Regions from separate parts of the Methylophilus sp. Q8 genome, predicted to be linked through region 1. Evidence: riboswitches for the same ligand, from Rfam matches in the RefSeq annotation. Region 1 holds a riboswitch; the other holds the start of a gene.

The links. A riboswitch is a leader RNA that binds a small molecule or an ion and turns the genes downstream of it on or off. The one in region 1 is predicted to bind cobalamin.
Positions count from the first base shown of each region.
Region 2: it holds a riboswitch for cobalamin, as region 1 does, so the genes downstream of both, nrdA (class 1a ribonucleoside-diphosphate reductase subunit alpha) here and GQ52_RS03585 (TonB-dependent receptor domain-containing protein) in region 1, are expected to answer to the same signal.

Region 1 is NZ_JUHE01000001.1:703,412-719,604, reverse strand. It holds gene GQ52_RS03665 (PLP-dependent aminotransferase family protein) at 1-25, opposite strand, end outside; gene GQ52_RS03660 (hypothetical protein) at 134-367, shown strand; gene GQ52_RS03655 (DJ-1/PfpI family protein) at 378-989, shown strand; gene GQ52_RS03650 (FMN-binding negative transcriptional regulator) at 996-1,646, shown strand; gene cobD (threonine-phosphate decarboxylase CobD) at 1,615-2,616, opposite strand; gene cbiB (adenosylcobinamide-phosphate synthase CbiB) at 2,609-3,562, opposite strand; gene GQ52_RS03635 (cobyric acid synthase) at 3,565-5,016, shown strand; gene GQ52_RS03630 (RNA-binding S4 domain-containing protein) at 5,013-5,231, opposite strand; gene GQ52_RS03625 (DUF4198 domain-containing protein) at 5,261-6,076, opposite strand; gene cobU (bifunctional adenosylcobinamide kinase/adenosylcobinamide-phosphate guanylyltransferase) at 6,092-6,616, opposite strand; gene GQ52_RS03615 (cobalamin-binding protein) at 6,613-7,416, opposite strand; gene bluB (5,6-dimethylbenzimidazole synthase) at 7,413-8,087, opposite strand; gene GQ52_RS03605 (cobyrinate a,c-diamide synthase) at 8,084-9,370, opposite strand; gene cobO (cob(I)yrinic acid a,c-diamide adenosyltransferase) at 9,370-9,975, opposite strand; gene GQ52_RS03595 (hypothetical protein) at 9,990-10,559, opposite strand; gene GQ52_RS03590 (TonB-dependent receptor domain-containing protein) at 10,646-12,511, opposite strand; gene GQ52_RS03585 (TonB-dependent receptor domain-containing protein) at 12,605-14,455, opposite strand; cobalamin riboswitch at 14,592-14,804, opposite strand; gene GQ52_RS03580 (hypothetical protein) at 14,895-15,131, shown strand; gene GQ52_RS03575 (cell division protein ZapA) at 15,134-15,436, shown strand; gene GQ52_RS03570 (SGNH/GDSL hydrolase family protein) at 15,855-16,193, shown strand, end outside.
Region 2 is NZ_JUHE01000001.1:2,001,177-2,017,369, reverse strand. It holds gene holA (DNA polymerase III subunit delta) at 1-104, shown strand, start outside; gene GQ52_RS09725 (glutamate-5-semialdehyde dehydrogenase) at 128-1,384, shown strand; gene nadD (nicotinate-nucleotide adenylyltransferase) at 1,514-2,161, shown strand; gene GQ52_RS09715 (SIR2 family protein) at 2,372-4,807, opposite strand; gene GQ52_RS09710 (antitoxin Xre-like helix-turn-helix domain-containing protein) at 5,310-5,693, shown strand; gene GQ52_RS09705 (RES family NAD+ phosphorylase) at 5,653-6,366, shown strand; gene GQ52_RS09700 (hypothetical protein) at 6,549-6,761, shown strand; gene yfaE (class I ribonucleotide reductase maintenance protein YfaE) at 6,807-7,217, opposite strand; gene nrdB (class Ia ribonucleoside-diphosphate reductase subunit beta) at 7,421-8,554, opposite strand; gene nrdA (class 1a ribonucleoside-diphosphate reductase subunit alpha) at 8,783-11,062, opposite strand; cobalamin riboswitch at 11,219-11,441, opposite strand; gene GQ52_RS09680 (OmpP1/FadL family transporter) at 11,689-12,957, shown strand; gene metE (5-methyltetrahydropteroyltriglutamate--homocysteine S-methyltransferase) at 13,008-15,296, opposite strand; gene GQ52_RS09670 (LysR family transcriptional regulator) at 15,405-16,193, shown strand, end outside.

The sequences.
Region 1 (16,193 bases):
TAATCAGTGGCTGGGTGACTGGCATGGTATTTTGACCTGTACAGTGTCTAATATTGATCGTTAAATTGTACATGTAGTGTACATGCGTGTGGCGATAAGATGTGATTAAACTTTCATCGGATAGGGTTTGGAGATGCGTTTCATTGTGATGGTGTTGCTGGCAGTGCCCGTGATAGTGGTAGTACTGCCTTATGTCTCTTATGGTCAAACTTCTCGTCAGGCGGATCATGAGAACGCAGCGCCCAAGCCTGTCTGCGTGACCAACCTGCGCGTCGGGGCTGCGTGTGAATCAAGTACTGAGTCGCATCAGTCTATGGTCATGGAGCCTATGGTGATGATCCGGGGGCAGTTACTGCCTGTGCGCTAAAAAGAATATTATGCATATCGCTATCCTGACGTTTGACGGTTTTAATGAGCTGGACTCTATGATTGCCCTGGGTATATTAAGCCGCGTGCAACAGCCAGGCTGGCGTGTTTCAATCGCCAGCCCCACGGCCAGGGTGACATCCATGAATGGAGTCACTTTGGCGTCGCATATTTCTTTGGCCGATGCTTCTGCTGCCGATGCCGTAATTATTGGTAGTGGTATCCATACGCGGGCCATTGCTGAGAGCGCTGTACTGGCATCTTTGCATTTGGACCCTGACCGGCAATTGATAGGTGCGCAGTGTTCAGGTGCGTTGATATTGGCCAAGCTCGGTTTGCTCAATGGCCTGCCCGTGTGTACAGACCTGGTGACTAAACCCTGGGTGCAGGCATTAGGCGTCGATACGCTGGATCAACCCTTTTTTGCACAGGGCAATATTGCCACCGCAGGCGGTTGCCTGGCCTCACAATATCTGGCATTCTGGCTCATTGCCCGTCAGGCCGGGCTGGAAGCTGCGCAAAAAGCTTTGCATTATGTCGCGCCAGTGGGCGAAAAGGAGCACTATTTAGCACGCGCGGCCAGTCATGTCAGGCCATATTTGTCCGAAGCGCTTTTAATTTAATTAAGTATGTATACCCCAAAACACTTTTCTGCCCCTGGTGAAGAGGCGCTGCTAGATTTGATCCGGACGTATCCGTTTGCCACGCTGGTGACGACTGCGGCCAGTGGTTTAGAGGTGAATCATCTGCCGCTGTATTTAGATGATAAGGGCACCTTGAGTGGTCATGTGGCCCGCGCGAACCAGCTCTGTCAAGAAACGCATGGCCTCAACGAGGTCATGGCGATTTTTCATGGTCCGCATGCCTATGTGACCCCTGCGTGGTACCCCACCAAAGCCCAAACCGGCAGGGTGGTGCCGACCTGGAATTATGTGGTGGTGCATGCGCGTGGCAAACTGCGGGTGATAGAAGATGCCAACTGGTTACGCGCCCATTTGACTGCGCTGACGGCACAACAGGAAGCGGCGTTTGAACAACCGTGGCAACTTGAGGATGCGCCGGCCGGATTTATCGACAAGCTCATGCAGGCGGTAGTTGGTATTGAGATCGAGATTACCGAACTCACTGGTAAATGGAAGCTGAGCCAGAACCAGTCGCCGGAGAATCAAGTCGGGGTGTTGCAGGGGTTAAGTGCGGGTGATGATGTGCATGGCCGCGACATGGCGGCGCGCAAGTTGGCTGAATTAGTCAAAGCTGTGAATCGCTTAACTGTTGAGTGACATGGTGTAGGGCCTGTGCCAGCCGAGACCAGTCGTTAGCTGGCGGCAAGCCAAAACGCAAGGCTGACGGCGACTCAAAATAACGCGTCCAGATGCCTTCTTTCGCCAATGCTTGCTGTAACTCGCGGCTGGCAGGATGCAGTACATACTGAAATAAATCTGTACCGCCTGCAGGCTTAAGTCCATGCTGGCTTAGTACTTGTGCTAATTGCCTGGACTGTGCCGGCAGATGCCCGCGCATCTGCTGTTGCCAGCCATGGTCAGCCAGCGCCTGGCTGGCAACCATTTGGCTGGGGCCTGTGATGGTCCAAGGGCCGAGTAATGATTCCACGTGCGCCAGGGCTGTGGGTTCGCCCAGTAAAAAGCCCACTCTCAGGCCCGCCAGACCAAAAAACTTCCCTAGTGAACGCAATACCCATAAACCTGCCTGCCCGGTATGGCTGGCGAGGCTGTGCTGCGGCGTGCTATCCATAAATGCCTCGTCTACCACCAACCAGCCGCCACGGGCAACCAGTTGCGCATGCCAGTCTAATAACGTGTCAGGGTGATATACATGTCCGGTCGGGTTGTTAGGGTTGCACACCAGCAATACGTCGGACTGGTTTAGCGTGTCGCTATCAGGTGTTTGCTCAAAAAACTGTACCTGGTGTCCTGCGCGTTGCCAGGCATGTGCATGCTCCTGATACATGGTGCGCGGCATGGCGACGCGGCAAGGCGCGCGCAAGGTCGGCAATAGTTGCAAGGCAGCCTGTGAGCCTGCGCAGGCCAACACATGCTGGCAACCATAATACGTGCGCGCGGCCACATGCAGGGTGTCGGTGGCTGGCGGCAAGCGTTGAAACAGCGCGGGGGCCAATGCCGGAATCGGGTAGTGTTGCGGATTGATGCCGGTTGATACATCCAGCCAGTCCGTGAGTGGGCGACCGTATTGCTGCGCGGCTTGCTGCAAATTACCGCCGTGCTCAAGCATAGGCCGACGCTCCAATCAATACAGCCACGATCAGCCAGCTCAGCATACCGTTACTTACCAACTGCAACGCTCTGGTAATATCTTCAGCAATCGGTGTTGTGAGCGTGCCCAGTCGTGGGCGGTCATGCCACTCGCCGTGATAGCGGGCGCGCCCGCCCAATTGCACATTAAGTGCGCCCGCGCCTGCGGACATGACGGGGCCCGCGTTCGGGCTATCCCAGAACGGCGCCTGCGCTCTCCAGGACTGCCATGCGAGTGTGGTATGGCCAAGCAAGGCGTAAGTCATTGCCGTCAGGCGGGCCGGAATATAGTTGAGCACATCATCCAGCCGTGCGGCGGCCCAGCCAAAATAGAAATAACGAGGTGTGCGGTAGCCCCACATGGCATCCAGCGTGTTCACCAGGCGGTAAGCCAGTGCGCCGGGGCCACCTGCGACAAAAAACCAGAACAGCGCGCCAAACACACTGTCGTTGCCGTTTTCCAGCACGGATTCAATGGTGGCGCTGACGGGTTCTATTGCTTCCACATCGCGGCTGACCATATATGAGGTGGCGCGCTGTGCCTGTTGAAACTGGCCGGTCTGTAAGGCTTGATAAACGGCCAGGCCATGCTGGCGCAGGCTGCGGTGGCCGATGGCGAAATACAGTAGGTAAAGGTGTAGTGATAATGCCAGCCAGAATGAAAGTTGCATGAGCAGAACGCTGCTCAGGACAATTGGCAATACGGCCAGGCAGAGGCCCAACACGCCGCTGAGATATTGGCTGCCTTGTGCTTGTCTTGCTAAAGGGTTCAATCGTTTTTCAACTTGGGTGGCGAGCCAGCCAAACCCGACTAACGGGTGCCAGCGCCGGGGTTCGCCCAGCCAGAAATCAAGCAGCACCGCGCCACAGGCAAGCAGGGCGAGTGTGAGATAATCGGGACATGGATAAACAGGCAGTGAAAACATTGATGGTTCAGGGCACCACATCGGATGCCGGTAAAAGTACGCTGGTGGCTGGATTGTGCCGTGTATTGTACCGCAGCGGGGTGGCGGTGGTGCCATTCAAACCGCAAAACATGGCGCTCAACGCCGCGGTGACTGAAGATGGCGGCGAGATTGGCCGCGCGCAGGCGGTGCAGGCCATGGCCTGCGGATTGCCACCGCATATCGATATGAACCCGGTCTTACTCAAGCCTAATTCAGACACTGGCTGCCAGGTGATTATTCATGGCCAGGTGGTGGGCAATCAGGAAGCGAGCACTTACCACGACTACAAGAAAACCGCGATGCAGGCCGTGCTGCAATCTTACCAGCGCTTGCAGCAGCAGTATGGCTGCATCGTGGTGGAGGGGGCGGGTAGCCCGGCCGAGATTAACCTGCGCGCCAACGATATTGCCAATATGGGCTTTGCCGAAGCGGTCGATTGCCCGGTGATCCTAGTAGCAGATATTGATAAAGGTGGTGTATTTGCACACCTGGTCGGCACACTGGCGCTATTGTCCGAGAGCGAACAGGCCAGGGTGGTCGGTTTTGTCATTAATAAATTCCGCGGTGATATCGCCTTGCTGCAACCTGGGCTGGATTGGCTGGAACAACGCACCGGGAAGCCGGTGATAGGCGTGTTGCCATATATGCATGACTTGCATCTGGAAGCTGAAGATGCGGTTGCAAAAAGCAATATTAAAAAAGCAGATGTTCAGTTGACGATTGTTGTGCCCATATTGCCGCATATCGCTAACCATACCGACTTTGATGCCTTGCGCCTGCACCCGCAAGTAAACCTCAAGTTTGTGCGTTTGAATGAGCCTGTGCCCGCGGCTGATTTAATTATCCTGCCTGGTAGCAAGAATGTACGCGGCGATCTGGCTGCGTTACGTGAGCATGGCTGGGAAGCCGTCATTGCGCGGCATTTACGTTATGGCGGCAAAGTGCTGGGCATTTGCGGTGGCTTCCAGATGCTGGGCCAGGCTTTACATGATCCATTGGCGATTGAAGGCGAGGCGGGCAGTAGCGCTGGCCTGGGCTGGCTGGCCATGGAAACAACGTTGGAAACCCACAAGCAACTCAAGCAAGTTTCTGGCAAATTAGCTTTTGCCGAGGCGATGGTACAAGGCTATGAGATTCATATGGGGGTGAGCCGCGGCCCTGCCTTGCAGCATCCTGCACACCTGATCGACGGTATGGCAGAAGGCGCACGGTCAACAGATGGCCAGGTCGCTGGCAGTTATATTCATGGCTTGTTTGATCATCCACAAGCCTGCGCCGCCTGGTTGCAATGGGCCGGGGTGTCTGAACAAGTGGCTTACGATTACACGCAATTGCGCGAGCAGAGCCTGGAAAAACTGGCAGATAGTGTAGAGCAGCACTTCAACTGGTCAGCCCTTGCGCCTTACTTGCCCCAAGGCTTTACGCCAGGTTAACCCGCAACCACCTTGATGGTTTGCTCAAACGCCTGCACCACTTGCCCGGCGCGGATTTTGGCGGTTTTTCTGCGCTCAATGGCACCATCTACCTTGATCAACCCTTCGGCGACCATAGACTTGCCCTGGCCACCACTGTCGGCCACGCCTTCCAGTTTAAGCAAATCACATAGCGCGATATATTCGCCTTTGAGTTCAAATGTCGAGCTTGCCATACAGAATTCCTTTCTAAGTCAGCGAGTGCCTAAGGCTTGCCTTGAGTGTCTGGCGGTAAATTCACTTCCAGCGTCAAAGAGGCATTCTGGCTTTCCCATAATTGCTCATTGAGTTGGTGATGCACAGTGACAAACAGGAAATTCAGCCCGGCTTTTTGTGGGTGGAAGCTAAACTCACCTTGTTCATTCGCGTGAATATTAGAGGCTCTCACATTGTCGAGATCGTACAGATCTTCAATCCTGTGCTTGATAAAGTGCTCGTTATCCGTCACCACAATAATACGCGCATTAGGCACCGGCTTACCATTCTCCAACACGCGGAAATTCAACTCTCCACCAAGTAACAAACCATTGGGTGACGCCAGCGGGATGATTTCCAGGCCTTTATTAAACGGCTTGGCTACATACTTTTGCTGGCCTTTGAAAATATAGGTGTCGGCATAACTGTAATAATTCATGGTGGTAGGTTTGCCCGTCACACGCTTCATATCGGCGGCAAAATATAGCTTTTTATCGGCAGTTTCTACTGCCTTGTATATTGGGCCGACTCTTTGCCCCGTACTGATACGATAAGTGCCTTCTTCTTTTAATTCCGGTTCCAGATACACGGCCGCCTTGGTTTTGGCGATGGGTTTGATCGCTGCCGTCACGCCTTGTGGTGAGGTGATGGTAAAGTTCGGCGAGTCCATAGCAAAGTCAGCCTGGAACGGAAACTCGGTAAACGCAGATTCAATCGTCAGGCGATGATGTGTGACGTTGAACTGGTTGGGTTTTAAAAACGGCACATGGGCCTCGGCCGCCAAAGCGGTCACTAAAACGATCAGGGCTAGGGAAAACTTTTTCATACGGGTGCTTTCTTGTTATTTAAGCTTTAACGGCAAGCCTGCGGCAATAAAACTGACTTGATCCGCGATAGCCGCCACATGCTGGTTCAAGCGGCCTTGTTCATCCTGGAACTGGCGGTTGATTTCTCCCAGCGGCACAATACCCATGCCGACCTCGTTGCTGACTAAAAATACGTGGGCTTGCAATTGCGGCAGGGCGTTCAGCAAAGCCTGCTTTTCTGCCTGCCAGTCCAGCCGCTCTGGTTTATCGCAATCCGGACAAATGCACTGTGCCAGCCATAAAGTCAGGCAATCCACAATCAGGCAAGTCTCTGGTGCATCGTTATCCAGCAGTGTCTGCCCCAGGTTAAATGGCGCTTCGACTAATCCCCAATATGGTGGACGGCGGGTTTTATGATGTTCCACACGTTTTGCAAATTCGTCGTCATAGACTTGCGCGGTGGCAATGTAGGTCACCGGACATTCAAGTGCCGAGGCCAAGCGCTCGGCATACGCGCTTTTACCGCTGCGTGCTCCGCCTAAAATCAGGTGCGTAGTCATGCGTGACTCCCTTGCTGTTGCCAGTGTTGAATGATGGTTTGCAGTTGCGCCAGGCCCTCGGTAAACAGCGCAGGCCCGGGCTGCAAGATATCGACCGACTTGATTTCGTACAGATGACCATGCTGGATGGCCGGGATGGCTTGCCAGCCTGGTCGTGCTTTTACTTTTTCCGGCTGGAATTTTTTGCCACACCAGGAGCCGATGATAATGTCCGGCTGTCTGGCCAGTACTTGTTCTGCGTTGACCTGCCGGTCTTTGGCACTATGGAACTGGCTGAGTTCGGGAAAGCAATCCTCGCCGCCCGCCGCCTCAATCAGCTCAGCCGCCCAGCGGATGCTGCACATCATGGGCTCGTCCCATTCTTCAAAGTATACTTTGGGTTTGCGTGGCCAACTGGACGCTTGTTGGCGTGCCGCGTCCAGTTGCGCCTGATAACTTTCTACCAGTTGCTTCGCTTTGTCACTTGCGCCGACTAAATCGCCGACGGTCAATATCATTTGCAGAGTCTCATCCAGGCTGCGCTGGTTAAACACATGCACCTGGCAACCGGCTTTAATCAGCGAAGCAGCAATGTCAGCCTGCAAGTTGGAGAAGCACAGTACCAGGTCAGGTTGCAGTGCCAGAACTTTCTCGATATTGGCGCTGGTGAAAGCGCTGATTTTTGGCTTCTCTTTGCGGGCAATGGCCGGGCGCGTGGTAAAGCCGGAAATACCGACAATGCGGTCTTGTTCGCCCAGCAAATAAAGGACTTCCACCGTTTCCGTGGTCAGGCAGACAATGCGTTGTGGCCAGCGCTTCATGGCTGTGTGTTGCCTTGTGGTTGCCAGCCATTTTCCATCAGCATGTCGCTGAGTGGCTTTTCAGTGGCCCAGCCTTCTTCTACCAGCATGGGCGATTTGTAAAAGGCATTCACATAACCCAGGCACAAAATCGCTACCGGTTTGGCGTCCGCAGGTAGGCCCAGCAATTGCGCCAGTTTTTGCGGGTCAAACAAGCTGACCCAGCCCATGCCTATACCTTCGGCACGTGCGGCCAACCACAGGTTCTGAATGGCACAGCTGACTGAGGCCAGGTCCATCTCCGGCAGCGTACGGCGGCCAAAAATATATTTTTCCCGCTGGTCACACAAAGTGGCTACCAGTAATTCGCCACAGTCCAGAATGCCTTCGACTTTAAGCCGCATAAACTCGGCCATGCGCGCCGTGTTTTCAACCTCGCCGATGGCTTGCGCTGTCTGCTTGCGTTCTTCATCGACCAGTGCGTGGGTGGCCTTGCGTAATGTGGTATCACTGATGCGGATAAAGCGCCACGGCTGCATCAGGCCCACACTGGGCGCGTGATGGGCGGCTTGCAACAATTTTTGCAATAACTCGGGAGCGATAGGTGTCGGCAAAAAATGCCGCATATCGCGCCGCTCGGCAATCACTTTATAAATGGCCGCTTTGTCGGCATCCGGATAGGCGAAACTCATGACAGGAAAAACTGTGCCGCCAGGGACGGATTGGATGGGAAGTAAAAATGCAAAAAGCTGGCTGTGATGCTTTGGTGGCGGTAGACCGCTTCACCCGCACCGTATTTGCCTTTGCCTTGTGCAATCACCGGCAAGTCAGTCTCAAAACGGCCATAGTGGAAAGTGTGCGCGCCTATGGTTGCTTCGCCATCGTTCGTCACCGGAAACGTTGCGTGTTGCGTGCCGAGGCCTTGCAGTTTGGGTTGAATTTCGCTGTGACCCGGCAGTAAACCAAACACGGGCTGACCATTCAAGCGTTCGCCCAGTGCGAGCATGCCACCACATTCTGCCAGGATGGGTTTTCCTACCACGGCGGTTGCATGCAAGCTTTCGCGCATGCTGTGATTGTGTTGTAGTTGCGCCAGATGCAATTCCGGGTAACCGCCAGGTAGCCAGTAGGCATCGGCTGCCGGTAATTGTGCATCATGCAACGGTGAGAAAAAAGTAATGTTTGCCCCCAGTGTTGTGAGCAAATCAAGGTTGGCCTGGTAGGTGAAACAGAAAGCCGCATCTTTGGCCACGGCAATCGTTTTGCCTTGTAGCAATGGCGTGATAGCTTGCTGTTCTGGTGCCGCAAAATGCACTGCCGGAGGCAATGGCATATCTTGTCCCAGTAGTTGCGCAGCGGCTTCTATGCGCTGGTCAATATCCGTGATTTCCTGTGCCAGGTGCAAGCCCAGATGACGCTCTGGCAAACTCAGTTGCGCGTCGTATTTCATGGCGCCCAGCCAGGGGATATCCGCTGGCAATGCTTCTTTAATCATCTTGGCATGGCCGTCGCTGCCGACCTGGTTGGCAATGACGCCCGCGCGCTGCAGCGCAGGCCGGAAGCTGTATAGTCCATAGGCGATCGCGGCAGCGGTTTGTGCCATAGCTTTGGCATTGAGCACCAGTGCGACCGGGATACCAAAGCGCTCGGCAATATCGGCGCATGAGGGTTTACCATCATACAACCCCATCACGCCTTCGAGCAAAATCACGTCATTGTCTTGTGCCGCCTGATACAGCAAACGCTGCGCATCCGCTTCACCACACATGCCGAGATCGAGGTTGTACACCGGTTTGCCGGTGGCGGCTTCGAGTATCATGCCATCGATAAAATCCGGGCCACATTTAAATGCTTGCACGCGCAGGCCACGATTGCGGTAAATGCGCGCCAATGCGGCCGTGGTCAGTGTCTTGCCTTGCCCCGACGCCGGGGCCGCCATCAACATGGCATGGCAGCTTGCTGCTGGGGATTGCATTACAGGTCTATCCCGGCCTGGGCTTTGATACCTGCGCGCCAGGCATGTTTGACGTCCATGAGTTCAGATACCGTGTCGGCAGCGTTTCTCAAGGCTTCTGACGCACCACGACCAGTGATCACCACATGCTGCATGGGTGGGCGGTTGGCGATGGCATCCAGCACCATTTGTTCGTCCAGGTAACCGTATTTGAAGGTGTAGGTGAGTTCATCCAGCACAACGAGATTGATCGCTGGGTCTTGCAGCATCTGCGCCACAATCTGCCAGCCGCGCATCGCGGTTTCAGTGTCGCGCTGGCGGTCTTGCGTGTTCCAGGTAAATCCTTCGCCCAGCACATGCCAAGTGACAGCTGGATGCTGGCGGAAAAAGGCTTCTTCACCGGTATCTGAGCGACCTTTGATAAATTGGGCGACGCCGACACGCATGCCGTGGCCCAGTGACCTGGCAACCATGCCAAAGGCGGAAGAGCTTTTGCCTTTGCCGTTGCCGGTGAGGATGAGAAGCAGGCCTTTTTCCTGATCGGCCTGCTCGATTTTTTCATCAATGACCGCTTTTTTGCGGATCATGCGCGCCTTGTGGCGGCTGTCGCGGTCGTTGGTTTCCATGATGGCGCGTAAACTTAAGCGTTTTCGCGGACAGAGCGCTTGGCCAGGCCAAACACCACATGCGCGATCAGTGCCACTACCACCCAGAACGCAATCGCTTCCAGCTGTTTAGGGAAGTATTTGACCAGGCGTGGCACAAACTCAACCAGGGTTGGGTCTGGGTAACGGCCACCAAAGAAGTAGAAACCACCGCTGGAGAACAATTCAGCCACAGCTGAAGCCACTACCACCACGCCTGTCAGCTTCAACAGGCTGCTCAGTGCCCAGGTGGTATTGCTGGCTGTCCAGCGGCCTGCCAGCCACACGGTACCGTAAGCCGGTAATAAGAAACCGTAAGCTGGCGTCACACAGAAATTGCTGACGCCGCCCCAGGTAACTGCCGCCATATCCAGGCCAGCACACAGTGCCAGCAGCGTCACAAATACGATAGTCGAACGCAGGTAATAACCAGCAATAAAAAATGCAGCGTAAGAGGCGCTAGGCAAAAAATCGATCGAAGCGAAATGATGACCGCGTGTCACGATGACCATCAGTGCAATGACAAATGCAATTGCCAGCGATTGAGTTGAAATTTTACTTGGCATGCCAACGACTCCAAAAAATAAGATTAATCACAAGGGGTGAATTTTAGCCCAATTCCTTTAGGCTTGGGCAAAATCCACCGTTCAGCTTACTGCATGTCGTAATTCAGGCTCACGAATACATTTGTGCCCATAGTGTTGTAATCCACCGTAGAGGATGCAGCGGCTAACACGTAGTTTTTATCTAGAATGTTATTGGCGCGCGCTTGTAGCTTCCATTGTGGATTGATGCGGTATGCCAAGGTGCTATTTAGTAATGCGTAACCGCTCAGATTAAGCCTGATGCTTTTATCATAATCGTCACGATTTGAGGATGCAGTTAGCTCTGTTGACCAGTCCCAAGGGCCGTCTGAATATTGTAAAACCAGATTGCCGTAACGTTGCGCACGACGCGCCAATAGTCTGTCGGTGGCGTCTACGCGAGGCGACTGTATCGTTAAGTTCCCACTTAACTGCCAGTATTCATCGATCGAAAACTTGCTCTCTAGTGTCGCCCCCTGAATTTCCACTTTGCCAGCGTTTGCTGCACAGGTAGCGGTTCCGTTCGGGCAACCGGCTCTGAAGGTTTGAATAAAGTTACGAATATGGTTATCAAATACCGTCAGTTTCGCCTGGAATGTTTGACTTTGGTAACGGGCGCTGGCCTCAATATTGTCAGCTTTTTCTGAAGGTAAGTCGGCATTACCAAAGCTAGCAGCATACAGCTGATTAAACGTTGGTGCTCTGAATGATGAGCCGTATTGTGCTGTCAATCGCCATGCTGAAGAGAGGTCATAACCGTAACCGATCCCTCCCGTTGTGAAATTGCCAAACTGGCTGTTATGGTCCTCACGCAATGAAAGCTGAGCACTATGTGCCTCATAATTGGCTGTATACCCTAATACGAACGCATCATTATTGCGGCTTCTATCTAAGGTCTGCTTGCCATTAGATTTTGTCACCACATCTTGCTCCAGCCTGTCATACGCAAAGGTCAGTGTGCCATGGGATAAGCTGTAATCATGCTGCCAAGAGAGTTGACGTTGTTCCGTATCAATATTGCTATTAGAGGTTGGGTTGCTAACGTTAAATAAGCTGTCACGGCCAACGCTGTACTCTAATTTACTGTTCCAATGTTCGGTGAGCGCATTTTTGAGTGCAATCCCATATCCTTGTTGGTGGCGCTCAGATTTGCTGAATGCACTGCCGCCATCGTATTGGTTTTGACCACTGCTTTCTAAATAGTGTATGCCCAATGAATGGCCTGGTGAAAACTCAAGGTCTGCATAAGACGAGCTACTAAAGTTGTTATAGCCATCCCTATCTTGATCGGCCAATTTTGGCGGGTGTTTGAGTGCAGAAATACCACGCGTGTCGTAGTTGCTGATCTGTGCGCCAAACTTTAGAGCTTGGTAGCTCGTGTCAAAGCCAGCATTACCACTGTATGAATCATAGCTGCCTGCACCGGCACTACCGTAAATATGGGTTTTATTGCCTTTGCCTCGCTTGGTGAAAATTTGAATAACGCCACCGATAGCATCTGAGCCATAGAGACTAGACGCAGGGCTGCGTAAAATCTCGATGCGCTCAATGAGTGCAAGCGGGATGTTTTCAAAAGCAGTGGTGCCTGTGGTGGCGGAATTAATCCGCACGCCATCCACTAAGACAATCAGCTGATTATCATTGGTGCCGCGCAGGGCGATGTTACTACTCGTGCCCATGCCGCCATTGGTCAGGGTTTGCACACCAGGTTGAAGCCTCAATAAATCTGCAAGAGAGCCGCCCTGCAGCCTCTTGATTTCTTCGCTATCGATCACGGTGATGTCGCCAGTGACTGTTTTGGTAGATTGTGGTGTTCTACTTGAGGTGACCACCACCTCATCTAATGAGGGGGTGTTATCTGCGGCAAGTACATAGCCAGGCAGGCTTAGGAGGATGCCTGCAAAATAGAGTTGTTTTTTGATTGTTCTTTTCATTTGTGATTCTCGCATGCGTATCCAATTCACACGGAGCAGACTCAGTGTGAATTGGTAGTCGTATTCATTGGTTTTAGTGATGCAGAGTGCGCATTACTGAGGTTCGTAACGGATGTTGACGAACAAGTTTGCCCCTGGGGTATTGTAGGCAAAGCCGTTTCCGTCTATTGCTAGATAATAGTGTTTATCAAAAATATTATTTGCTCGTGCTTGCACAGTCCAGTCACGATTGACTTTGTATTGAGCCGTCATGTTGAAGAGTGTGTAACCGCTCATGCGTAAGGTATTGGCCGCATCCTCGTAGCGAGCTGAAGACGCTACCATTTCAGCACCAAATCGCCAGTCCTGCAAAGAGTAGCCAAGGTGCATTTGGCCATGACGATTGGCGCGACGGCGTAGCAGTTTATCGGTTTCATCATCACGCGGAGATTGAATGTCTACACTACCGCCCACGTCCAAATTATCCCAGCGGTTGCTGGCAGCCAGCGTGATACCTTGAATGGTGGCTTTGTTGATATTCTCAGGAAGAGACCCGAGGACAATTAAATTGCGGATCTTATTTTCGTAGGCTGTCAGGGATGCATTGAATGTGTCGTCGCGGTACCGTAGGCTGGCCTCTAAATTGTCTGATTTTTCAGGTTTCAGATTGGGGTTGGAGTAGCCTGGATAGTACAAGTCATTAAACGTTGGTGCCTTGAATGCAGAACCATAGCTCCCGGTGACACGCCATTGATCGTTAATATTGTACCCATAGCCTAAGCCACCAGTGACATTGTTACCAAAACTGGAATTATGGTCTTCGCGAGCACTGGCTTGAAAGCTGTGTGCTCCGATATTCGCTACATAGCTGGCTACATAGCCTTCATTTGTGCGCCTGGTTTTGTCAAAATCCGTTGTTGAGTTGACTCTGTCGATCAATTTATCGTACATCAATGTCAATGTCCCAAGAGGAAGGGTAATGTCATTTTGCCAGTTGAATTGATCCTGTTTGGTTCTGAACAAGCTCCTGCTTTCGCTAGTAAAGGGGCCTAATGCTGCGTAGTTCACAGTCTCATCAATGCCTTGGCTGATGCGCACTGTTGAGTGCCAATTATTCAGGATTTGATTTTTACTGAATAGAGAGTAGACATCTTGTTGCAAGTTGGCGTAATCAGAAAAGGCAGGATTGAATGCTGATGATGGATCGAGGTTGTAGCTATTGTCGAAGCGGGTTCTCCCCTTGCTATGCATCAAGGTTAAGCCGACTTCATGGCCTTCTGCAATTTTATGAGACAGATTACCAGTTACGGCAAGATTGCGATAACCGTCTTTGTCATTCAGGTTCGGGTTGCTGGTGTCCAGTGAAGAAAAACCGTTGGTTTTGTTCGCCGATACATTGAGTGCATAAGCCGTATCGTTTTGTTTACCGCGCAATCCAGCTTCTGCCAGAGTGGTATCGTAAGTACCAAAACCCAGGTTTGCATAAGGTTTGAAGCCATCTACGCCTTTTTTAGTGAAAATCTGGATGACGCCGCCGATTGCATCTTGACCATATAGGCTAGTTGCTGGTCCACGGACAATTTCAATGCGGTCGATCTGTTGAATCGGTATGTTTTCAAGGGTTGTTGTGCCTGCTGTGGCAGACTGCACACGTACGCCGTCGATTAATACCAGCGTATGGCCCGTGTTGGTGCCTCGCATGAAGACGCCTGAGGTTTTGCCTGCGCCACCATTGTTGGTGATTTCAATGCCAGGTTGGCGTTGCAATAATTCAATCAGCGTACTTTGGCCGCCACGTTTGATTTCTTCTGCATTAATGACAGACACATCGGCAATGACTGATTCCTGTTGTTGAGGCGTGCGTGTCGCGGTCACGATGACTTCGTCTAGCGTTGCAGTGTCTGCGGCGCAGGCGATTTCGCTTAAAGAAAGACCAATAAGGCCTTTAAGAATGACTTTTTTCATTATCTTATCCCTGTATCACATGCGTCCCCGCATGTGGTTTGTCTATCAATACTTGGGGGTAGGGATAATGAATGAAGGCTTTGCGTGTTGAACAGCAAAGCCAATACATCATCAGACACCGTCACCCCGCGGTATTGCAAATGGTTGGTTGCGAGGCCGGTCTCCGGGCTTGCAAGTTTTGATCTATCGCCTTCCCAAGTTTGAACTCAGTGGCATATGGATAGACCCGCACTTGCTTACCGTTGCGGGGGCAGCACAGGAGTTGTGAATGTAGGTTCACGCACCTGTTTCCCAGTTTCACCTTAGCCTGTAGAAATACAGCAAAGGCACCTGACAACTGGGCGCCATTCTAGTCTAAAGCGTGCTTTTTTGCCAGTCGGCCTGTATTCGGCAGGAGTGCTCAAATTGTTAATTTACTTTGAAAAAATGCGCTTAGCTATTGACCACACTCATTTTTTTAAAAGATAATGGGCTGATGGATGCCGATTTAAAAAGTCTTGAAGAGCGTGTGACGAAGCTGATTGCTTTGTGCGGACAACTGCGTGACGAAAATGTGGAGTTACGTCAGGAGGTCACACGGCTGCATCAGGAGTCTCAATCGTTGAAGCTGAATATGACGCAAGCCAGCGTTCAGTTAGAGCGATTATTGTCGGCATTGCCTGAGGAAGGTCGTTAATCATGGCAAGTAATCCGATTGATATCGAAATCATGGGCCGCGCGATGAGCGTGACCTGTACCGATGAAGAACGCGACAGTTTGCTGCAGGCCGTGGGCTACCTGGATGGTAAAATGCGCGAAATTCGTGATGTTGGCAAAATGGTCAGCGTGGAGCGGATTGCCATTATGGCGGCACTCAATATTACGCATGAGTTGTTGAATACGCGTAGCGGCGGTGTGGATGTGGGAGACGTAAAAAAACGTATTTCTACCATGCAGCAGCAAATAGATGATGTATTATCCGGCCAGCACAAATTGTTGTAATCCGCTTCATTTCACAAAATTTTCATCGTCATTTTTTTGAAATGGCGTATCATAAAAACGGTGTGCTAAGGCGTTGCCTGAGTCTAAAATTCCTTGAACTAGTCTTTGTTATAGGTTTCGGCTCATCAGGTGCTGTGAGATCGCACTAAGTTGGGTGGTTTTTTAAAACCCCCTTGGCGTGCGAACCTAATGTTCCTTAGGCTGTTACCACCTGAACTTTCTTGGTTCAGGATGCACGGCTCAGGTAACCCCTTAGCACATCATTCCCCACCCCTTTCACATTGCTTATCCAACGCTCTCCCAATGGTGATGCTTGCAGATAGTTGCTGCATGAAATATTTCTGTTGCAATCTTTATTTGATTGGTCAAGAATCTAGTTGTTTCATATAAATTAACAATTAGATTCAGGGAGGAAGTCATGCGCAAGCTATTTTTCTGGTTTTTTGCATTGGTATTGTTTTCCCCGCAGGTGTTTGCTTATACCGGCATCACTGCGATTGGCGATAGTCTTTTTGATGGTGGCAATGAAGATACGGCAGTGGTCAGCTATTACAAGCTGTTTGGGGCGGGCCTGACGGATGCGCCGTATAGCAATTACCGTTTTACCAATGGCCCAACGGCGGTTGAGTATCTGGCCACCGGGCTCGGATTGAATGCCCCAGCCAGTTTCCAGAATTTTGCGGTTGGCGGTGCAACCACAGCGGATATGCTCACGTTTATGACGAGCTACCTGGGTAGCTTGCCATCGGTTGATGCA
Region 2 (16,193 bases), 1.3 Mb from region 1:
TAGGGGATGGCGATGCCTGGCTGGAGCTGTCGCGCTTATGTAGTGGCATTGCGCGTATGGCGGCGAATAAATCCGCCAGATCTGCCGCAGCACGGTCTCGTTAAGGTTTTAAGATAGAATGATGGTTATGGACATTCAAAATTACATGAAACAACTGGGTGAGCAGGCACGTGCCGCTTCCCGTTTGATGGCAAAAGCCGACACCAACACCAAGAATCAGGCCCTGCGTAATATCGCCGCCCTGATCCGCCAGCACGAAAAAGCGCTACTGGCCGCCAACCAGCAAGACCTGGAAGCAGCCAAAGCCAACGGCATGGAAGCCGCCATGCTTGATCGTCTGGCCTTGAGTGAGAAATCAGTCGCGACCATGGCCGAAGGCCTGGAACAAATCGCCAGCCTGCCAGACCCGATTGGCGAAATGAGCAACTTCAAATACCGCCCTTCCGGCATTCAGATCGGCCAGATGCGTGTGCCACTGGGCGTCATCGGCATTATTTACGAAGCACGTCCAAATGTGACCGTCGATGCTGCTGGCTTATGCATCAAATCCGGTAACGCCTGCATTCTGCGTGGTGGCTCTGAGGCCATCCATTGCAACCAGGCGCTGGCCAAGCTCGTGCATCAAGGCCTGCAACAAGCAGGCTTGCCACAAGCCGCCGTGCTGGTGGTTGAAACCACAGACCGCGCGGCCGTGGGTGAACTCATCACCATGAAACAATATGTCGATGTCATCGTGCCACGCGGTGGCAAAGGCCTCATCGAGCGCATCAGCAACGATGCACGCATTCCAGTCATCAAACACCTGGATGGCAACTGCCACGTGTATGTGGACGACGAAGCAGATTTAGACAAAGCCGTGCGCATTCTGGAAAACTCAAAAACACAGCGCCTGGGCACCTGCAACACGGCCGAATCATTACTGGTCGCACGCAGCATTGCAAAAACCGCCCTACCAACACTGGCCGAGATGCTGATTAGCAAAGGCGTGGAAATCCGCGGCTGTGAAGAAACGCGCGCCATCGTGCCACAAGCCATTGCCGCGACTGAAGAAGACTATTACACCGAATACCTGGCTTCGATTATTTCGTGCAAGGTGGTTAGTGGCGTGGACGAAGCGATTGAACACATCAACAAATACTCCAGCCAGCACACCGAAGCGATTGTCACCGAAAACTACACCAAAGCGCGCCAGTTCCTGCGCGAGGTCGATTCCAGCAGCGTCATGGTCAACGCCTCTACCCGTTTTGCAGATGGCTTTGAATACGGCTTTGGCGCAGAAATCGGCATTTCGACCGACAAACTGCATGCACGCGGCCCGGTTGGTTTAGATGGATTAACGTCGTTAAAATATGTTGTACTAGGTGACGGCCACGTACGCGCTTAATGTCGCTTTCAGCCATTATTTGGGATGCAGCGCAAGGCGCACGGAGCGCAGGAAACGAGATAGTACACATGAGTACAGCGAGTTTTCGAGCACCGCGCAACGCCGCGATGCGCCCAAAGAATGGCTGAAATGGAACTCATAGGCATTTTTGGCGGGACTTTCAATCCTATCCACAACGGACATTTGGTGCTCGCGCAAACCGTGCTCGACACCCTGCACTGCACACAAATACGCGTTATTCCCGCTGCCGTGCCACCGCATAAAGAAACCCCCGCCGTCACAGCACAACACCGCGCCGCGATGGTGCAACTAGCGATACAAGACCGCCCGCAATTCGTGCTCGATACCTGCGAACTAGACCGCCAAGGCACTTCGTACACCATAGAAACCCTGCACCTATTGCGCCACCGCTTTCCAAGCCAGGCACTCTGCCTGATCATGGGCCAAGACAGTTACCAAAAACTACCCACCTGGCATCGCTGGTTAGAGTTATTAGACTATTGCCATATATTGGTCGTACACCGCGCAGATCGCGAAAAAACCTTATTCTTGCATCCAGAACATGAGGGTAAGTTAGTAGATATCGCAGCAGCGCTAGAGACATTTACAGCGCAAGCAAGCGGCCTGATCAGCTTTCTGCCGCTTACCCCACCAGATATTTCCTCTACGCTCATTCGTGAGCAGTTAAGTCGAAATGACGACACTATTATCACTGAAATACCGCAGCAGGTATTCAGCTACATACAGCAGAATCGTTTATATAAAACTGTCGATTAAATTCAGCAGATTGACGCATACCAATCAAATGGGTTGATAACCTATTTAAGCTGCAGACCAAGGATAGAGTGTCGTTTTGCAAGACCTGACCTCGAAGTTTTTACATCCAGCAAAACGATCTGCACCAAACATAAGTCAAAATAACGTGAATCGCATAATTTGTGGATTTGCTTCCTCTTAATAAATAACCAGACTTATTGGTTCACTTCATTAGACATTTAAAGATTCAGTAATTTCTCGTATTGACTCTTTCACAGATACTCGACTTCTAATGTTTTCTGGAAGTTTTTCAGCCGCATCAATTACTGACTGCATAAACTGTCTAATGAACGTTATCTCTTTTTCTGTGAGTACATTTTTTTTGTCATTGAAGACTTTAGAAAAAAGCCTTGATACTTTATAAGGTGCATCAGTTTTTTCTATTCGCAACTCTTTTGAAAGCAAACCTATCGCAGCAATTATATTCTCCATTATTCCAATAGAATCACTAAGGTATCTAGCCATTGTTAGATGGTAACGAGCGCTGACATTGTCTAAATGCCTAGTATGATAGTTATCACGTTTTCTTGCATGAGAGTAAGCGGCTTCAAGATAGGACTTTGCAATCCTTGCATCCTCTAAAGTATCCATCGAAAGTCTGGCAATAGCATATTGAAGCCAAAAGTGCGGATGATTTTTTGCAGACGATAAATTCTTTAATGCCTCATAAAACCTTATTAGTGACTCTCTACGCTTTTTCTCAGGAATCATGGGCTGCAACACGCTAAAAGTTACAAGATCCCTATAAATTCTGAAGTAAATTTGACCTTGCGAAGAGATATGGCTGCCAAGCTCGTGCGCTCGAATAGTTATATCAATTAAATTATCTATAACAAATGATGCATCACTAAAGTGTGTCATTGAGTACTTCGCAATAACTGAAGATCTTGGAACAACCTGCCCACCGCTTATATTTGCGATTTGAAGTACTGCATCATTATTCTTGAATTGACTCGAAAAAACAAAATTAGAATTTGTTAATTCAGAAATAATACTAGTCTTTGGGTTCTCATAGCCCAAAATTGCCAGAGTCGCCGCAGTAAGAAATACTCTTCCAACATCACTTTTCTCTTTAAAAACAGAAAAAATACTTGAGAATCTTTTTTGAATGTCTGGTGACCGAACTACATCCAGTAATAAGCTACTAAACTCTTCATTACATTGATGCCTGATATGTCTGATTTTTCTTTCATCGCCCCAAGAGTCCCTATCTCCCCATACCTTATGCGAACTTAGTAAGTTCGATATCTCTATGATGTCTTCACTCTCAATTTTATCAATTAATACCTCACTGTAATCTTGGTTCGGAAGTAGCTCAGTTAGATGATGCGTGTTTACTTCATGAAGAGTAGTTCTGGCACTGCAAATCACTTTGATGCTCTCATTAGACTTAAGCAGAAGTGTTTTTAGAGCATCAAGATGTCGAATATAGTTTTCAATAAAAATTATAGTTTTTTTCTGACTAGAAGCGACATAACTAATATCCTCGGGATGAAAGCTAACATCATCTTCGAGAAAGTAAATGTCGTATCCTTGTCGAAATAAAACACATGCGGCACCAATCATTGACATTGTCTTACCATTACCCAAATCACCTAAGACAAAAACAGCTCTGATATCCAACTGAATCAAATCAGCAATTTTTGCACACTGTTTTCTCTGGATGAAGTATGGTTCGTTAGCAATTATGGATGTATAAATTAAATTGGAGTCATAAGCGCCATATAATAGGAGTGACCAAAAGTTTGTGTCTCGAATATGATTCTGTAAAAGCTGAGGATTGAAACGGCTTAATGAAATGAGTTCATGGGAATACTCTTGCTTTTCATAGCTTTTCTCAATCTCTTTACACCTATCCCAAAAAGCTTCTGCTCCAATTGGCAACACATTGCCAAATTTAGCTTGAACAGACTTTTTTAATTTCTCTGGATCTTTTCCCTTATGTTCAATAAAAATAATCTTCTGTCTCAGTGACTCATCCTCATTCAAGATTCTAGCTATATCAATGTCATACAAAGAGTAGCCTATAAAAATTATTGTCTTAGCAGCTTCAAGCTCACGTCGAAAAATGAATGACCAATTTGACTTGCTAAACTCCTCTGTCAAGTAACTGTAGTTTGTTAATTTGAAACTAGTTTTTAATGCTTGTTTAGTTAACGACCCAATATAACCATTTATGTGAACGCAAGTAGAACTCTTTGATGTAAAGTCATTTCCGTCCAAATCGAGAGTAATTGCAGTAATTGACTTGCCCGCTTCGCGGTAAGCCATCTCAACAACATCGTCATAGTTGGTGGTAAAAATTGCTTTCCAAGGTAGCGATGCGACTGATAAGTGCTGGGGTAGTAAGTTTCTAACCTTGAAGGCTTGCTCTAACAACTCAACAGTTTTGCTTTCTCCAAAGGTTTGAATGTAAGAATCAGAAGCAATCATTAAGTCATCTGTCTCTTCTTCAGCATCAACCTTACCGGATAGTTTTTTTGCTAATGCTCTCCCAGTAGGCAACGGCTCACCAGATATTGATATTGCATCAACAGAAAAACCAGAGCCAAGAAAAAGTAGTGCATTGCCATCAATAGCATATTTGATTGCTTGTTCCAACTCCATCTCATGTACTCCTAATTATTTTTTATTAAAATTAATTGGTATTCTCAGTTATTCTAAACGATGTCATTTTTTTAAAATACTGTTAAGTGGCACTAAGCTTTTTTCCTAATATTGCACAGTTGGGGGCAAGTCTTGCAAAACAACACAAGCATCAATCCGCTTCGCTTTGCGATAATTCCACATAATTGCGGGCTGAGACGACACAGGAAACATCGAACCACGTGCTACGTGTAATTTCTCCAGACTTTATCCTTTTGACTGAAACCAGAAAATCTGCTTTGAACTACCCCATCTCTTGGTCAAATTTAGTCATCTAAAAATTCCTGCTTTAAGGCCTTTAACACAAGAGATTCTAATCTTTAAATTCGTAAAAGACGTCGCTTGTAACGATGCTTTTAGCATCTTAGTAGATAGCTATCCACAGATACAATAACCTTTTCATCGCACAAATACTTTCCATGGAAATATTTTAATAATATAATTTCCAAAAAAAATGGCGAAGATGATGACAACTGCAATCAAAGAAACAGCGATTCAACCCGATGCTGCGCATGTATTAAGCAAAGCGGTAGGCCGTGCTGCCGAGCGATTACAGCTTTCGCGGGCGATGTTGGCGACGATTCTTGGCTTGAGTCCGGCGACGATTACGCGGCTGTATGATGGCAAATACATTCTTGACCAGAAGCGTAAAGAATGGGATTTTGCGTTGTTGTTTATGCGCGTATTCCGCTCACTGGATTCGATAGTAAGCAATGATGAAACGGCGCGGGTGTGGTTGAACAACAATAACCTGGCGCTGAATGCGCGTCCGATTGAACTCATCACACAAACAGAAGGTTTGGTGCGTGTCGTACACTACCTGGACACCTCACGCGGTCTCGTCTGAGGCATTTGCCTGGCGGGGCTTGGCTTGGCGTATGGTGGAGGCACAGCATGTAGCTTCTACCATGAAGGTAGTCGATACCGCCGCTGAGCAGAATATTCTTGAAGCATTGCTCGATAACAGCAAGCCCTCTTATCCTGACACGACGGCAAAGCTGGACTATCTGTTGGCAACCCCGTTTCGTTACCCAACGCGCAAAGGCGGCTCTCGATTTAGGGGTGCAAATGACCTTGGTGTGTTTTATGGCGCGGAATCGGTAGCAACCGCAGCCGCTGAACTCGGTTACTGGCGCTGGCGGTTTCTAATGGATGCACCCGCCCTGACGCATATTGAACCTGTTGCACATACCGCATTTCAAGTGGCGCTCAAGGCGCAAGCAGTGGATTTACGCAAACCGCCCTTTGATGCAGATGCGAGTTGGTTAGATAAAACCGATTACGGCCCTACACAAGCCTTTGCACAAGTAGCGAGAGAAATTGCGTTGGGTTGCATTCTGTATCAATCCGTACGTCATCCAGAAACAGCGTGGTGTGTGGCAGTCTTAACACCAGAAGCATTCGCCGAGAATAAACCCAGGCCTGAAACACAAACCTGGTGGTTGGCAGTCGGCCAACATGAGGTTATCTGGCGCCGGGATCGTCAATCACTGACCTTCAATCCGGCTATTTGGAAGTGAACTTAGCAGGTTAATTATAGGTGTTTTATGCAAAAAACCGCTTAAATTATTGAATTAACGATATAAATACTATCTTTACAATGTATACAACCCTAAAAAACTTTGATATGTTACCGATATATCATAATAAATATGATGCGTTTGCATCAAAAATCATCGGGGTGACATTGAAAATGATGGATATGTCTGGAAAATATTTGTATACCATTCGCAGTGCGAATGGGGTGCTGGTGGAAAATCTGCAGATTTTTGGCAAGTCGCGTAACGAGGCTGACGCCAAGATTAGGCAGATGTATTGGCGCTGCGAGATTTTGAGTTGCAGCCTGGTGGCGGACTCAAGTGCGCGGGCACCGAACCTGAAAATGCAATGGTTGCGGCCTAACGCTGCGGCATGAATTAAATATGTTAAAAAAGGCGCTTGGTTTCAAGCGCCTTTTTTATTAGAACAATGGCAGGTTGCTGGCCTGCACGTTGTTTCTCACCACTCTTCTTCTCAGCAGCTTTTTCACTGGTGTATCGGCAAACGGTAAGGTTTCGTCAAACAGGGATTGCTGTGCCGGGAACATATCATCTTGCAATTGCGAGCTTTGCAAATCGAACCGGAGTTCGCAGTCTAGCCACAAATCAGACTTGGGCACGCAGCAGCATGGCAGGATTTCATCGGCGGCGATAAAGGCCAATGGCAATTCAACGTAATCGACTTCGCCATCGAGCATGCGTACGCGGCAGGCGCCACAATAACCACTCCGGCATTGGTACTCTACTTCGTGGCCGGTGCGTTCCAGGCCTTCGAGCAGGGTTTCTTGCGGGAGCAGGCTAAAGCGGCTGTGCTGGCTGCGTACGCTAATCATAAATTATAAAAAGAAATAAATGAGCGAGCGGGATAAAGTGCAAGGCGTACGGAGCGCAGAAACCGGACAACCAACGAAGTGTTGCGGTGTAGGCTAACTCGCATAGCGATGTTAAGCGAAGCGGCCGAAACCAATGTACATGTCGTACATGAGGATTTCGAGCACCGCACAACGCAGCAATTTACCCGCGCAGCCATTTATTATTACAGTTCAAAACCATTGAGGTCGTCTGCTGACACTTCAGAATCAATTTGACCAATGAGGTAGGAGCTTAATTCCACCTCTTGTGGCGCGACTTGCACCGTATCTGAAGCTAGCCAGGTGTTGATCCATGGAATCGGGTTGTTTTTGGCATTAGGGAATGCCGGTGGCAAGCCAACCGACGCCATGCGGCTATTGGTGATGTATTCCACGTATTGGCACAGGATGTCTTTATTGAGGCCAATCATGGAGCCATCTTTAAACAGGTATTCTGCCCATTGTTTTTCCTGCTCGGCGGCGGTTTTAAACATCTCAAAGCATTCTTGATGCAATTCAGTCGCAATCTCGGCGAACTCTGGGTCATCTTGCCCGGAGCGCATGATGTTGAGCATGTGCTGGGTACCGGTGAGGTGCAAGGCTTCATCACGGGCAATCAGGCGAATAATTTTGGCGTTGCCTTCCATCACCTTGCGCTCGGCAAAGGCAAATGAGCAGGCAAAGCTGACGTAAAAACGAATCGCTTCTAGGATATTGACACTCATCAGGCAACGGTAGAGCAGCTTTTTCAGCTCACGCCGTTTGACTGACTTGAGCTCGCCATTGATGATGTGCTCGCCCTCGCCCAGCTGTGAATACAGCATGGTCTGATGGATCAGCTCATCGTAATAGTGGGCAATATCGGTGGCGCGTGCGGTAATGTTTTCATTGCGCACGATGTCGTCAAACATCACGGAAGGATCATTGACGATGTTACGGATGATATGGGTATACGAACGCGAGTGGATGGTCTCGGAAAACGCCCAGGTCTCAATCCAGGTTTCAATCTCGGGCAAGGACACCAATGGTAACAGCGCGACGTTAGGACTACGGCCCTGAATCGAATCGAGCAAAGTCTGGTATTTGAGGTTGCTGATAAAAATGTGCTTTTCGTGCTCGGGCAAGCCTTGATAGTCTGCGCGATCCTGCGACACATCAACTTCTTCCGGACGCCAGAAGAAAGACAGTTGCTTCTCGATCAGCCGCTCGAATACCGGGTATTTCTGCTGGTCATAACGTGCCACGTTAACGGGCTGACCAAAGAACATGGGTTCTTTTAACTGTTCGTTGTCGATTTTGGTGAAGATGCTATAGGCCATGGCCGTGTTCCTAATGTTTAAGTATTTATTCTCAAACTGTTTTTAAAATATATTCATTACCCCACTGCAAGAAATATTGAATCAGTGAGCGAGCGGGATAAAGTGCAAGGCGTACGGCACGCAGAAACCGGAATGTACACGTAAGCACATGAGGATTCCGAGTACCGCACAACCTATTAACTTCTAAACTTGGCAATTTACCCGCGTAGCCGCTGAGTCAGTGTTTCTTTAAATTTTGCAGGCGCCGCTCGCACAACCGTCATCTTCTGCCTCTGTGCCACCTTCAGTCGCACCATCGCGCGTGTTGTGGTAGTACAGCGTTTTGATGCCCAGTTTGTAGACTTGCAGCAAGTCTTTCAACAATTGCTTCATCGGCACACGGCCACCTTCAAATCGGGTTGGGTCGTAGTTGGTGTTGGCAGAAATAGACTGGTCAACAAACTTCTGCATGATGCCCACCAGCTTGAGGTAACCCTCGTTGTTCGGCATTTTCCACAACAACTGGTACTGGTCACGCAGGCGGTCGATCTCTGGCACCACCTGGCGCAGGATGCCGTCTTTGGATTGCTTCACAGACACCAGGCCGCGCGGTGGCTCAATGCCATTGGTGGCGTTGGCAATCTGGCTGGAGGTTTCTGATGGCATCAATGCTGTCAGTGTTGAGTTGCGCAGGCCATCTTTTTGAATCTCTTGACGCAGGCTTTCCCAATCCAGCAACAGTGGCTCGCTGCATACGGCATCGAGGTCAGACTTGTAGCTATCAATCGGTAAAATACCTTTGGCGTAGGTGGTTTCATTAAACGCACCACATGGGCCAAATTCGCGCGCCAACTGCACAGAAGCTTTCAACAGGTAGAACTGAATCGCCTCGAAAGTACGGTGTGTCAGGCCTAGCGCAGTGTCGCTGGTGTAGTTCGTGCCATTTTTGGCCAGGTAATAGGCGTAGTTGATCACGCCCACGCCCAGTGAACGGCGCTTGTTAGTCGCATTCAAGGCGGCTTTCACCGGGTAATCCTGATATTCCAGCAAGGCATCCAGTGCACGTACCACTAGGTCAGCCAGGCCCTCCAGCTCATCCAGCGATTCCAGTGCGCCCAGGTTAAAGGCAGACAAGGTACACAGGGCGATTTCGCCTTCGGTGTCATTGATGTCGTTGAGTGGATTGGTCGGCAGTGCAATTTCCATGCACAGGTTAGACTGGCGCACAGGCGCCACGGCTGGGTCAAACGGGCTATGCGTGTTGCAATGGTCAACGTTCTGGATGTAGATACGGCCAGTACCGGCACGCTCCTGCATCATGAGTGAGAACAGGTCGACCGCTGGTATCGTGCGTTTGCGGATGCTGTCATCGGCTTCATATTGCGTGTACAGGCGTTCAAACTCATCCTGGTCAGCAAAGAAGGCGTCATACAGGCCTGGGGTGTCGTGCGGGGAGAACAGGGTGATGTTCTGGCTCTTGATCAGGCGTTGGTACATCAGGCGGTTTAGTTGCACGCCGTAGTCGAGGTGACGCACACGGTTTTCTTCGACGCCACGGTTGTTTTTGAGCACCAGCAATGATTCAACTTCGAGGTGCCAGATCGGGTAGAACAAGGTCGCAGCACCGCCGCGTACACCACCCTGTGAGCAGGACTTCACCGCAGACTGGAACAACTTGTAGAACGGCAGGCAACCAGTATGCTGCGCTTCGCCGCCACGAATTTCACTGCCCAGCGCGCGGATACGGCCCGCGTTGACGCCAATGCCAGCACGTTGTGACACATATTTCACAATCGCACTGGTAGTGGCATTGATGCTGTCCAGGCTGTCGCCACACTCAATCAGCACGCAAGAGCTGAACTGACGGGTCGGCGTACGCACGCCGGACATGATCGGCGTAGGCAGCGAGATCTTGAAGGTAGATACGGCATCGTAAAAGCGCTTGATGTAATCCAAACGTGCCTGGCCTTTGTAGTTGGCAAACAGGCACATGGCGACCAAAATGTACAAGAACTGTGGGCTCTCGTAGATCTTTTTGGTCACGCGGTTCTGGACCAGGTATTTACCTTCCAACTGCTTGACCGCGGCATAGGAGAAGTTCATATCGCGCCAGTGGTCAATCGTGGCATTCAGTACGTCGAACTCTTCGCGGCTGTAATCCTGCAACAGGTGCTGGTCATATTTACCCAGCGCGGTCAGGTTGGTCACATGGTTAAACAAATGCGGTGGCTCAAACTGGCCATAGGCAATTTTGCGCAGGTGAAAAATAGACAAACGCGCCGCCAGGTACTGATAATCCGGTGTTTCTTCAGAAATCAGGTCGGCTGCGGATTTGATAATCGTTTCATGAATGTCGTCAGTACGGATGCCATCATAAAACTGAATATGCGAACGTAGCTCCACCTGGGAGACCGACACATTATTCAGGCCTTGTGATGCCCAATCAATCACCCGATGAATTTTATCGAGATTGATCGGTTCCTTGCGGCCATCCCTTTTCGTGGCCTGCATGGATTCGTATTTTGACATTGATGGCTCCCAGTACAGGAAGCGAGGGGTCACAAAGCCAGGCACAATACCACCGCATCATCACGATGAAAAATGTACCCGCTCAAAGGTCAGACTAGCAATTAGTGTCGAACATTAACCAACTGCATCTGCCGAGGACACCCCGCCTCAAACGTTAACAAGAAAAAATTTCACGGCAGGTCTCCTGGCTCTCAGGTCGTCATTATTTGCTTTCGCCTTCCCGAATCTCTTCAGTGGCTTAAATGGCAGCAAACAACTCGCTAATCACAGTTGCGGGGGCAGCCCTGGCTTAATGACTCCTGCGCGGCTTCACGCACCAGGTTCCCTATTAAACGCAGAAGAAGAGTCTCTTCTGCATACCGTATGGATGCGACTATAAAACAATATCTATGGCTTTTCAATTATCCAAAACACAATATATTGATATATTTTAATTGACAGGCAGCAACTGATTGTTTTTATTAAAGAATATTTTTACAACACATTGATCGATAATTTAGCTACCATGTGAATGTTTCTCGCATAGCCGAAAAGGCCAAAAAGCCATGTGATTGGAGCGCTGTTATCGCAACACAGAATTGTCGAATTATGCGACAGTACGCCTAACGAACAAGAACAAACCTGCCATGATTGCTTTTAATATTTCTACCTTACGCATCGCAACCGCCCTCGCCTTGGTAACAACCGGGCTTGCGGCGCACGCCACCAACGGCATCAACTTGATCGGCTTCGGTGCCGAATCAACCCTGATGGGCGGTGCTGACGTGGCGGTCGCGCGTGACACCAGCGCACTCAATACCAACCCGGCCGGGCTGACGCAGATCAAAGCACCATTGCTGGATATGTTTGGCTCAGTACTGCGCACCACCGACCTGGTACACAAAGACCCCCGCAACGAAGAGCATGCGTCCAACCGCTACACCTTGCTTGGTGGTGGTGGCTATGCGCGGCCGCTGGAAAATACCCCTTGTACGGCCGGTATAGGCTTGTTCGCGCAAGGCGGCGCCGGTGGCGTGTTCGACAACCTGCGTACGCCGTTTGGCAATCGCGATGATTTGTCCTCGCTGTTTGGGATCGCCAAGATCATCCCCGGCATCGGCTGTGAAGTGACGGACAAGCTCTCTCTGGGGGCCAGCCTGAATATTGTTTATGCGAGCATAGAACAGGACTTTTTTGCGAACACTTCAGTGAGTGCTGTGCCCTTTGCTGGTTACAAACTAGAGGGCGCCTCCGCAGTGCGTACAGGCTTCAAACTAGGCATGCAATATCGTGTGACTCCAGCACTGACGCTGGCGGCCTCTTATACCGAAAAAACCGAGCTGCCAATGACCGGCGGTACACTGACAGCTGACTTCACAGACGCAGGCTTAGGCAAGGTAAAGTATGCCGATGCTTCAATCAAAGGCTTCGCCCTGCCACGCGAAGTGGCGGTAGGAATGGCGTTCAAGCCAACAGATGACTGGCTGCTGTCATTCAAACTCAACTGGCTTAACTGGGGCGATGCGATCAATGACGTCACCCTGCGCGCCACCAAACCAAATAATGCCTCAGCGCAATCTATATATGGCAGCTCGATGGGTGCCGACTGGAAAGACCAATGGGTGGTCGCGACAGGTGTCGCTTACAACTGGGATAACCGTACCACGCTTTATGCGGGTCACAATTACGGCAAAAACCCGATTCCGCGCCAGAACTCCAGCCCTTTATTGGCAGGGACCCTTGAGCATCACCTCACCTTTGGTGCCGCACGTAAGATCGACCCGCACTGGCTGATGACTGGCGGTGTCGAATGGATGCTACCTGTCAGCGTTAAATACAACAGCCAATTATTTGGCGAGTCTGAAATCCGCAATGAAGCCATTGTGCTTCACTTCATGCTGAGCCGCCGCTGGTAATGACTTAAACACAAAGCCGCCCAAGGGCGGCTTTTTCATTCGTGGCAAGGTTAAGCTGCGCGCAAGGTTTTAGCTGCTGCAACCATATTGGTCAACGCGGGTAACACTTCGGCCCATTGACGGGTTTTCAGGCCACAATCCGGGTTTACCCACAAACGCTCGGCAGGGATACGCTCGGCGGCCTTTTGCATCAACTGCACAATATGCGCCTGGGTCGGGATATTCGGCGAGTGAATGTCATAGACGCCCGGCCCGATCTCGTTCGGATAGTTGAAATCATCAAACGCATCCAGCAACTCCATGTCTGAACGTGAGGTTTCAATGGTAATCACGTCAGCATCCATGTCAGCAATCGAAGCGATGATGTCATTAAACTCCGAATAGCACATATGCGTATGAATCTGCGTTTCATCGGCAACACCATTGGCGGTGATGCGGAATGACTCTACTGCCCACTGCAAATACTCTTTCCACTGTGACTTGCGCAATGGCAAGCCCTCACGCAAGGCGGCTTCATCAATCTGGATCACATTGATACCGGCTTTTTCCAGGTCCAGCACTTCTTCACGAATCGCCAGTGCCAACTGGTAGCAGCTGACTGAACGTGGCTGGTCATCACGCACAAAAGACCAGTTGAGTATCGTCACTGGACCGGTCAACATGCCTTTCATCGGCTTGCTGGTCAGTGATTGTGCATACTTGATCCACGCTACCGTCATCGCTTGTGGACGACTGATATCCCCAAACAGGATAGGTGGTTTGACACAACGCGAGCCATACGACTGTACCCAGCCAAACTGGCTGAAGGCATATCCCTCCAACTGCTCACCAAAATATTCCACCATATCGTTACGCTCGGCTTCACCGTGCACCAGCACATCGAGGCCTAAGGCTTCCTGTTCACGTACGCTACGCTCAATTTCGGCTTTCATCGCCTGCTGGTAAGCTGCCTGATTCAACGCCCCGGCCTTGAACTGGCTGCGGGCATGGCGGATTTCTGCCGTCTGCGGGAAAGAGCCGATGGTGGTGGTCGGATACTTGGGCAAACCAAGCAAGGCGGCCTGTTTGACGGCACGTTGTACATAATGATTTTGCCGCTGACCCAGTTGCGGTGTCAGTGTTTCCAGCGCGGCTTTCACCTGCGGCTGATGGACGCGCTTCGAGGTACGGCGTGCATCAATCGCCACCTGATTTACCGCCAAAGCCACTTTCACCGCGGCACGACCATGATTCAATGCCGTCGCCAATACCTGTAACTCATCCAGTTTCTGCTTGGCAAATGCCAGCCAGGACTTGACCTCACTATCCAATTTCACCTCATTATCAAGGTCCACCGGCACATGCAACAATGAACAAGAAGGCGCCAGCCATAAACGGTCACCCAGGCGTTCAGCGATGGGCTCCAGCCAGTCCAGGGTGGCATTCAAATCGGTTTTCCAGATATTGCGGCCATTAATCACGCCCAATGAAAGTACCTTGTGCGCAGGCAACATCGCCAGCAAAGGCAAAATCTCATGGCGCGCGTTGATGGCATCAATATGCAAGCCAGCCACCGGCAAATTCGCCACCAAGTACTGGTTATCAACCAATGGGCCAAAATAAGCCGCGAGCAGAATCTTGACACGACTACTCTTGAGTTGGTGATAAGCCAGGTTGAATGCATGCTGCCATTCAGCCTCCAGTTCAGTCACCAGAATAGGCTCGTCTATTTGTACCCACTCCACGCCCTGCGCCGCCAACGCCTCGAGCAACTCGCTATACACCACCAGCAATTGCGGCAGCAAGGCCAGGCGGTCTGAAGCATCCTTGGCCTTGCCAATCGCCAGGTAAGTCACCGGCCCGACAATGATTGGTTTAGCTTTGATATTTTGCGCCTGCGCTTCTGCCAACTGCGCCAGCAAGCGTGTCGTATCCAGCTTGAACTGTGTCTCGGCGGTGAATTCCGGCACGATATAGTGGTAGTTGGTATCAAACCATTTGGTCATCTCCCCTGCCGCCACGCCGCCGCAACACTGCGTATGCTCTTCGCCAGATTCTGCAGAACGTCCACGGGCCACACGGAAATAATTATCCAGTGGGTCGCCATGAAAAGCCTGTACACGGGCAGGCAAGTGACCGAGCGTAAAGCTCATATCCAGCACCTGGTCATAAAACGCAAAGTCACCCACCGGCGCCAGGTCCAGATGCGATTGCAACGCCCAGTTGCCCTGGCGCAAGTCTTTGCCCACTTGCTTTAATGCGTCTAATGAAGACTGTCCTTTCCAATAAGCCTCTAAAGCAAATTTCAGTTCGCGTTTTGCGCCTATGCGCGGAAATCCAAGATTGTGTGTGGTGACCATGCTAGCCTCGTCAATAATCGTTTGAGAACACGCATTCTAAAAAAGGCAAACCATGAAGTAAAATGGTATTATTTCAACAATCAATTAATTTTATTCATACATAAAAACATGATTGAACGCATCCATTTAGCGATTATTCGCGAAGTCGAACGGCAAGGCTCACTGACAGCCGCCGCTGCGCATTTATTTCTCACGCAGTCGGCGCTGAGTCACTCGATAAAAAAACTGGAACAGCAACTGGGTACTGATATCTGGCTACGAGAAGGCCGCAGCCTGCGCCTGACCCAGGCCGGACAATACTTGCTGGCAGTGGCCAACCGGCTGCTACCGCAACTATCGTTAGCAGAAGAACGCTTGCGCCAGTTTGCGCAAGGCGAGCGTGGCACCTTGCGCATCGGCATGGAGTGTCACCCGTGCTACCAGTGGCTGCTCAAAGTGGTGTCACCCTACCTGGCCGCGTGGCCGGATGTGGATGTAGATGTAAAACAGAAGTTCCAGTTTGGCGGCATAGGCGCCTTGTTTGGCTATGAGATCGATATGCTGGTCACGCCTGACCCGCTATATAAACCCGGGTTGATGTTTCAACCGGTATTTGATTACGAGCAGGTGCTGGTGGTGCATGGCCAGCATGCACTGGCCCAACTGGCGTATGTGCACCCCGAACAACTCAGCAGTGAATCCTTGATCACCTACCCGGTGGATATTGATCGGCTCGATATTTACAACCAGTTTCTGCAACCGGCAGGCATCAGCCCGCAGGTGCATAAACCGATAGAAACGACTGACATCATGCTGCAAATGGTCGCCAGTGGCCGCGGTGTCGCGGCCTTACCGCGCTGGCTGGTGGAGGAGTATCAAAGCCGTTTCAATGTAGTGCCGGTCAAGTTAGGCGAGCAA